3 regions of the Kitasatospora sp. NPDC056531 genome follow, and region 3 is predicted to be linked to each of the others. Evidence: riboswitches for the same ligand, from Rfam matches in the RefSeq annotation. Region 3 holds a riboswitch; each other region holds the start of a gene.
The links. Region 3 has a riboswitch for cyclic di-AMP ahead of ACFQ87_RS42400 (CAP domain-containing protein). Riboswitches for the same ligand answer to the same signal wherever they lie in the genome.

Region 1: linked by a shared signal. The riboswitch ahead of ACFQ87_RS04820 (NlpC/P60 family protein) and the one ahead of ACFQ87_RS42400 (CAP domain-containing protein) in region 3 are both predicted to bind cyclic di-AMP.
Region 2: linked by a shared signal. The riboswitch ahead of ACFQ87_RS04685 (M23 family metallopeptidase) and the one ahead of ACFQ87_RS42400 (CAP domain-containing protein) in region 3 are both predicted to bind cyclic di-AMP.

Annotation. Positions count from the first base shown of each region.
Region 1 covers NZ_JBHTTU010000003.1:5,536-7,786, forward strand. Annotated here, with positions in the region: gene ACFQ87_RS04820 (NlpC/P60 family protein) at 1-937, opposite strand, end outside; cyclic di-AMP (ydaO/yuaA leader) riboswitch at 948-1,101, opposite strand; gene ACFQ87_RS04825 (NlpC/P60 family protein) at 1,440-2,251, opposite strand, start outside.
Region 2 covers NZ_JBHTTU010000002.1:420,032-422,282, reverse strand. Annotated here, with positions in the region: gene ACFQ87_RS04690 (hypothetical protein) at 1-113, shown strand, start outside; gene ACFQ87_RS04685 (M23 family metallopeptidase) at 209-1,057, opposite strand; cyclic di-AMP (ydaO/yuaA leader) riboswitch at 1,070-1,228, opposite strand; gene ACFQ87_RS04680 (YiaA/YiaB family inner membrane protein) at 1,425-1,715, shown strand; gene ACFQ87_RS04675 (alpha/beta fold hydrolase) at 1,811-2,251, shown strand, end outside.
Region 3 covers NZ_JBHTTU010000153.1:851-3,101, reverse strand. Annotated here, with positions in the region: partial or broken gene ACFQ87_RS42405 (IS200/IS605 family accessory protein TnpB-related protein) at 1-280, shown strand, start outside; gene ACFQ87_RS42400 (CAP domain-containing protein) at 331-1,344, opposite strand; cyclic di-AMP (ydaO/yuaA leader) riboswitch at 1,347-1,515, opposite strand; gene ACFQ87_RS42395 (helix-turn-helix domain-containing protein) at 1,995-2,251, opposite strand, start outside.

The DNA of each region.
Region 1 (2,251 bases), on a different contig from region 3:
GCGACACGCCGACCTGGTTGAACGCCCAGACCATCAGGCCGGAGCAGTCGAAGGAGCCCGGGCCGGTGGCGCCCCAGACGTACGGGCTGCCGACCTTGCTCGCTGCGGCGGCCAGCGCGGCGGCACCGTGCGAGCTGCCGGGGGCGGCCGGCTTGGCGACCGGCGAGGAGGAGGTGGCGGAACCCGAGGAGCCCGAACCCGAGCCGATGTCGGTGCGGCTGCTGTCGCGCGAGGCGCGGTCGGCGGCGGCCTGCTGCTGGGCGGCCTTCGCGGCGGCGTCGGCCTGGGCCTTGGCGTCGGCCGCGGCCTTCTCCTCGGCCTGACGGATCGCCTGGCGCTCCTGCTCGGTCAGGGTGTTGAGCAGGTCCTGCGCGGCCTTCAGCTTGTTCTGGACCTCCTCCTTGGAGGTCTTCAGCTGCTGGGTGGTGGACTCCAGCTCGGCGAGCTTGCCCTGGGCCTCGGTGCGGTCCTGGTCGAGCTTGCGCTGCTCCTCCTGGAGCTGCTTCAGCTGGTTCTTCTGGGTGTCACCGGCCTGGTTGAGCGCACCGGCCTGGTTGAGGAAGTTGTCCGGGCTGGAGGAGAGCATCAGCTGGACGGTCGGGGATATGCCGCCGTTGCGGTACTGCTCCCCGGCGATCTCGGCGAGCCCGCCCTGCATGTCGGTCACCTGGGCCTGCTGCCGGGCCACCTGGTCCTGCAGGCCGGAGACCTGCTTCTCCAGGGCCTGCTGCTTCTCCTGGGCGGCGTTGTACTTCTCGGTCGCCTGCTCGGCCTGCTCGTTGAGCTGGTCGACCTGCTCCTTGACCTGGTCCTTGGTCGGCTGCGGGTCGGCGTGCGCGCCGGACTGCGCGGAGAGGGCAACGGCTGCCGCGGCGACACCGGTCAGGATCGAGACACGGGCGCGGCTGGCGGGCTTGGGACGACGATGGGACGCCACGAAGGCGGACTCCTTCTTCCTACGGCCGCCTACCGGGTGAGCTGACGGGTTCGGGCCGGAAGCATGCCCTACGACGCCTCACGACCGTTCCAGCGGCCGACCTGGCGTCGATTCACCCCGGAGGAACGTGGTTCCCCGGCTCCGCTCCGCAGCGCCCCCGACCACTGGGCTCCCCTGTCGGACAGTCGCTTCGACCTGCCCCGCTGTTTCGCGAACTCGACGGTAACCACCGCCGCCACCCAGGCTGGGTGATCGACAGTGCGGTGGTTCGGGGCACGACCCTAGTAACTGAACCGTGATCCGTTCAAATCCTTGTCAGAAAAAAGACGAAAGATTGCCCGTGTTCTTTTGTGAAAATGACCGATGGTGATCGCCACCGCACGGAAAGCTGATCGGATCTCACCGGCCGACCGCGGAACGGGCAAACCCGAAGCGCCACCCCCGATAGGAGGGTGGCGCGGATCACAGGGCCGGAACCCGGACTTCCCGGCGTGTCGGGGCGTCAGACCCGGCGGATCGTGTTGATCGGCATCGCGTCGGCCTTCATCACCTTCACCACGTCACCGGTGTGCGGCGCGTGGACCACCATGCCGTTGCCGATGTACATCCCGACGTGGTGCCGGTCGCTGCCGTAGATCACCAGGTCGCCCGGCTGGGCCTGGTCCAGCGACGGCACCGCGGTACCGACGTTGCCCTGCTCCTGCGAGGTGCGCGGCAGCGAGACGCCGGCCTGGGAGTACGACCAGACCATCAGGCCCGAGCAGTCGAAGGTGCTCGACCCGGTGGCGCCCCAGACGTACGGCGAGCCCTGCTTGCTCATCGCCTTGGCGACGGCCACGGCCGCGTAGCCGCTGGCCGGCGGCAGGCTGCTGAGGTCGACCCGGGCGCTGCCGCGCGAGGCGCGGTCGTCCTGCTGCTGCTGGGCCTTCAGCGCGGCGCGGTCGGCGGCGCTGAGCGAGTTCAGCAGGTCCTGGGCGGCCTTCAGCTTCTGGTTGACGTCCGACTTGGCCTGGTTCAGGTCCTTGGTGGTGGAGTCCAGCGAGGACAGGACGGCGGCGGCCTCGGCCTTCTCCTGGTCCAGCCGGCGCTGCTGGTCGAGCAGGCCCTTGAGCGCCTCGGTCTGGCTGGCACTGGCCTGCTGGACGCTGGAGGCCTTCTCCAGGTAGCCGGACGGGTCGGAGGAGAGCATCAGCTGGACGGACGGGTCGATGCCGCCGGTGCGGTACTGGTCGCCCGCCACCTCGGCCAGGCCCGCCTGCAGCTGGGTCATCTGGTCCTGGCTGCGGGCCACCTGGTCCTGCAGCTGGTCGGCCT
Region 2 (2,251 bases), on a different contig from region 3:
TGCCGCGGCTGCTGGTGGAGGAGTTCCCGGAGCTGGCGCCGGAGCCGGGGGCGGAGGAGATCGACGCCTACCTGGCGCAGCTGCCGGCGGAGTCTGCGGAGTCTGCGGAGTGAACGGCCGAGGGCCCCGGGTGTCCGGGGCCCTCGGGCGTCGCGTCGGAGGCTCCCGGTTCTCGTCGGGGCTCCCGCCAGGAGTTCAGGGGTTCCCGTCAGGGGTTGAGGCCGCGCTGCTGGAGCCAGGTCTCCGGGTCGACCGGGGCGCCGCCACCCGGGCGGACCTCCAGGTGCAGGTGCGGGCCGGTGACGTTGCCGGTCGCGCCGACCTTGCCGATCTGCTGGCCGGAACCGACCGCGCCGGAGCCCTTGATGATCGAGGAGAGGTGGCAGTACCAGATCTCGGTGCCGTCGGGCAGGGTCTCGACGATCCGGTAGCCGTACGCGCCGGACCAGCCAGCCGAGGTGATGGTGCCCTGGCCCACCGCGTAGACCGGAGTGCCGGTGTCGGCGGCGAAGTCCAGGCCGGTGTGCAGGTGGGCCCAGTAGCGGGCGCTCTGGCCGTAGTGGGCGGAGAGGTTGTAGTCCTTCACCGGCAGGGTGAGGGCAGCGGCCTTGGCACGCTCGGCCTCGGCGGCGGCGCGCTTGGCGTCGGCCTCCTTCGCGGCGGCCTTCGCCTCGGCCTCCTTCGCCGCCTGCAGGCGGGCGCCCTCCTCGGCGGCGGTGCGCTGACTGTCGGCCTGCTGCTGGATGCGGGCGGCGAGCGCGAGGCCGGGGTCGGCGGCGAGGGTGACCGGGGCCTCGTCCGCGGCCTCGACGGCGGGCGCGGCGGCCGGGGTGGCGGAGGCGAAGCCGGTGGCGCCCAGGGTGGCGGCGACGGCGGTGACGCCGAGCAGCGGGGAGGCCCCGCGGGTCTGACGCGGCATCCGGTGGCGGTTGGCCTCGGCCTCCGGAGCGAAGTCGTCGGTGCCGAGCGACTCGGTCCCGTCCGTGCCGGGGTGGTCGAGGAGCTGGGTACCGGCTGCGGGGCCGGCCGGGTGTGCCGGGGTGTGCGTCGACGCCACGGAGGCGCGCTCCTTTCCTTCCTTCGCGCCTACCGGGTTAGCTGACGGGTTCGGAGCAGGAAGGTCTCCTACGGCCGGGCCGGGGCCCCGCCGATTCACCCCAAGGAACGTGGTTCCCCGGCTCCCTGACCTGCCCGGAGGCCGGTCGGCGGGATTAGGCGACGGCGCACGGTGCCGTCTGGGTACGGCGTTGACGACCGCGCTGCGTTATCAAACGTTAATCCTAGGAGGCCCTGATTCCAAGCCATCCGTCCGGGACGGCTGGGGGGCAGGTGGTCGGACGTCAACGAACGACCCATCATTCGCCTAGTCCATCTGAGTACTCCTACTCATGTGCGGCCCGGCCGCGCCGCCGCATCCTGACGCCATGAGCGCACCGATGCAGTCACGCACCACGGCCGCGTACTACGTCCAGGCCGTCCTCTCGTTCGCGATCTCCGGCGGGGCCCTCGCCGTCGGGATCGCCTACCTGCCCGTCGGCGGGTGGACCAGGGCCTTCCTCGGGATCGGCCTCCTCTACACCGTCACCTCCGCCTTCACGCTGGCCAAGGTGATCCGGGACCGACAGGAGTCCTCGGACACCGTCGCCCGGGTCGACCAGGCCCGACTGGAGAAGCTGCTCAGCGAGCACGATCCGTTCCGGGCCGAGGGGGTCTGAGCCGTTCCCGGGACACCGGCAGAAGGGGTTGACGGCTAAGGCTATTAGCCATAGCTTTATGGCTATCGGCAGCACCGACCCCGTGGAGGACCACCGTGAACGGCACCGTCACCCCGAACACCCAGTACCTCGACGTCCCCGGCGGCCGGATCGCCTTCGACGACACCCGGCAGGGCGACGGCACCCCCGTCGTCCTGCTCCCCGGAATGCTCGACAGCCGCCGCGCCTACCGGCACCTGCACCCGCTGCTCACCGCCGCCGGGCGCCGGGTCATCACCATGGACGTGCGCGGCTTCGGCGAGTCCTCGATCGTCTGGGACGACTACAGCCCGGCCGCCGTCGCCACCGACGTCCTCGCCCTGCTCGACCACCTCGGCATCGAGCGGGCCGTCCTGGTCGGGCAGTCCTACACCGGGGCGACCGTGGTCAAGCTCGCCGGGGACGCTCCCCAGCGGGTCGCCGGAATCGCGCTGATCGACGCCTTCGTCGAGCACCGGGCCAACGCCCTGATGCGCGGCGTGATGGCCGTCATGGGC
Region 3 (2,251 bases):
CAGCATCGCGATCGGGCGACGCGCCCTCGGACACCCGATCCGGCGACGGACGGCACCGCCCCACGACGACCGGAGCGATCGTCGTGGGCATCGGACCGTCCAGGCCCCATCGGGCATCCGAGGGCGTGAGGAGACCCGCCGCCCCGTCACGGACCGCGCACACGATGCGCGCCGCCGGACGGGGACCACGAGAACGCGGGCGACCAGTCGGGCATCCACCACCGTTCGGGATGCACGCAGTGATCAGACCTGGGTCCAAGACTCACTCCTGATCACTTAATTGGAACGGTTCGTGGTCAGGGGCCTCGTCCTACGTCCTTGACGGACGGGTCAGTTGGAGAAGTCCTGGGTGAGCCAGACGGTTCCGCTGGCGTCCCGGTGGACGGCGATGCCGATGTGGGTGAACTCGCTGCTGAGGATGTTCTTGCGGTGGCCGTCGTTCGGCGGCGTCTCGTTCAGCATGTCCTGGGTCAGGCTGACCGCCATGGCGGCGATGTCCTGGGCCGAGGTGGAGACCCCGTTGCCGTAGCCTATGTTCTCCCCGACGGCGTTCCACTGGACGCCTGCGGCCGTCTCCCGCGCCCCCAACTCGGCCTCGCCCGGGCACTGGTGGGACATGCCGCAGCCGCCGGCCATCGTCTGGTCGTGGGCCCCGGCGCTGCTGGTCAGCCCCGACGTGATGGTGTAGGCGGGCAGGCCCTGGGCGGCTCGCGCCTGGTTGATCAGTTTGAGGACCTGCTGCACGGCGTCCGAGCTCGAACCGGTCTGCGCGGCCGGGGCGGTGGGGATGGCCGCGGGGGCGGGGGCGTGCGTGGCCGGGGCGGACGGGGACGACGGGGACGACGGCGCGGACGTGTGGGACGCCGGGGTCGGAGCCGGAGCGGAGGGCCGCGCCGAGTGGGAGCCCTGGGGCTCGCCGCCGGGTCGCGCGGCCGCGGATTCCGGAGCGCGGGAGGCCGCGGATTCCGGGGCGCCGGAGGCCGGGGCGCCGGATTCCGGGGCGCCGGAGGCCGGGGCACCGGAGGCCGGGGCACCGGAGGCCGGGGCGGACGGCGACGGTGAGGCTTGCGAGGCTTCGGCCGGGGCCGCAGCGGAGGGCCCCGCGGCGTCCGGGTCGGCCTGGTGGCGGCGCTGACCATCGGAGTCGCTCTGGTGCCGGTGCTGGTGGTGCTCCTGCCACCCGGCGTGGCTCGCGTACGTGTGGGAGCCGGGCGCGGCGGAGGCTCCGCTCGCGCTCAGCAGCGGCAGCATGAGGCCGGCGCCGGCGATCCCGACGGTGGCGGCCAGACGCGGGGTGTGTCTCCGGCGCGCACGGCGATGCCGGCCGGTACCTGAAGTCAGCATGGGGCGTCCCTCTGCGACGCCTGCGAGGTGAGCTGTCGGGTTCGGGCCGTGAGGTAGCCCGGCCGCACGCAGCGGCTTCACCCCTAGCCACACCCGTCTCGTCCGTGAACGGACCGAGCAGGGCGCGGCGAACTACCTGGTTCCCCCGCTCCTGCCCGGTGCACTGCTCGACGTCCGGCCGACCGGTGGACAGGACTCGGCGTCCCGGCGGCAGGGTCCGCAGGTGCGAACAGGTTGCACGCTAGGCAGATCGAGCCGGAAGACACAAGTTCGTATCACGCACATCACATGGACATTCAGCGAAGATCTGATGAAATGCCAAATTAGCTGACAAAGCGCCGCATAAATACCCTAATCGGACAACTCTCCCGGCTGTCGATGCCGGTCGCGACGGCCGCCGCCCGGGGGGCGGGGGCGCACAAGGCAGCTCGCGCGTCACCCCTGCCGATCACGCCTGGTATCTGGAGATCGACGCCCCCGTCCCCATGCCCGAGCCGAAGGAAGAGGGAGAAGGCTGACTTGGAGCTGGCTGGGCAGTGCACCCGGGTCCGCCCTCGCCCGGGCCGGCGCCCACGACTGTGCCGACGCCCTGCTCGCCGACCTCGCCCTCCTCGGCGATCACAGCTCCGAGCCCGCCGAGCACCTGGGACTCAGTCGACGCGGGCGCTGCCGAAGGTGCGGCGGTAGGCGCCGGGGGTGGTGCCGAGGGCGGCGCGGAAGCGGCGGCGCAGGTTGACGGCGGAGGCCAGGCCGACCCGCACGGCGACGGCCTCCACCGGCAGGTCGGTCTGCTCCAGCAGAGCCCGGGCGGCGTCGACGCGCCGGGCCAGCAGCCACTGGCCGGGGCTGGTGCCCAGCTGCTCGGCGAAGCGCCTGGCCAGGGTGCGCCCGGAGAGCCCGGCTCGGG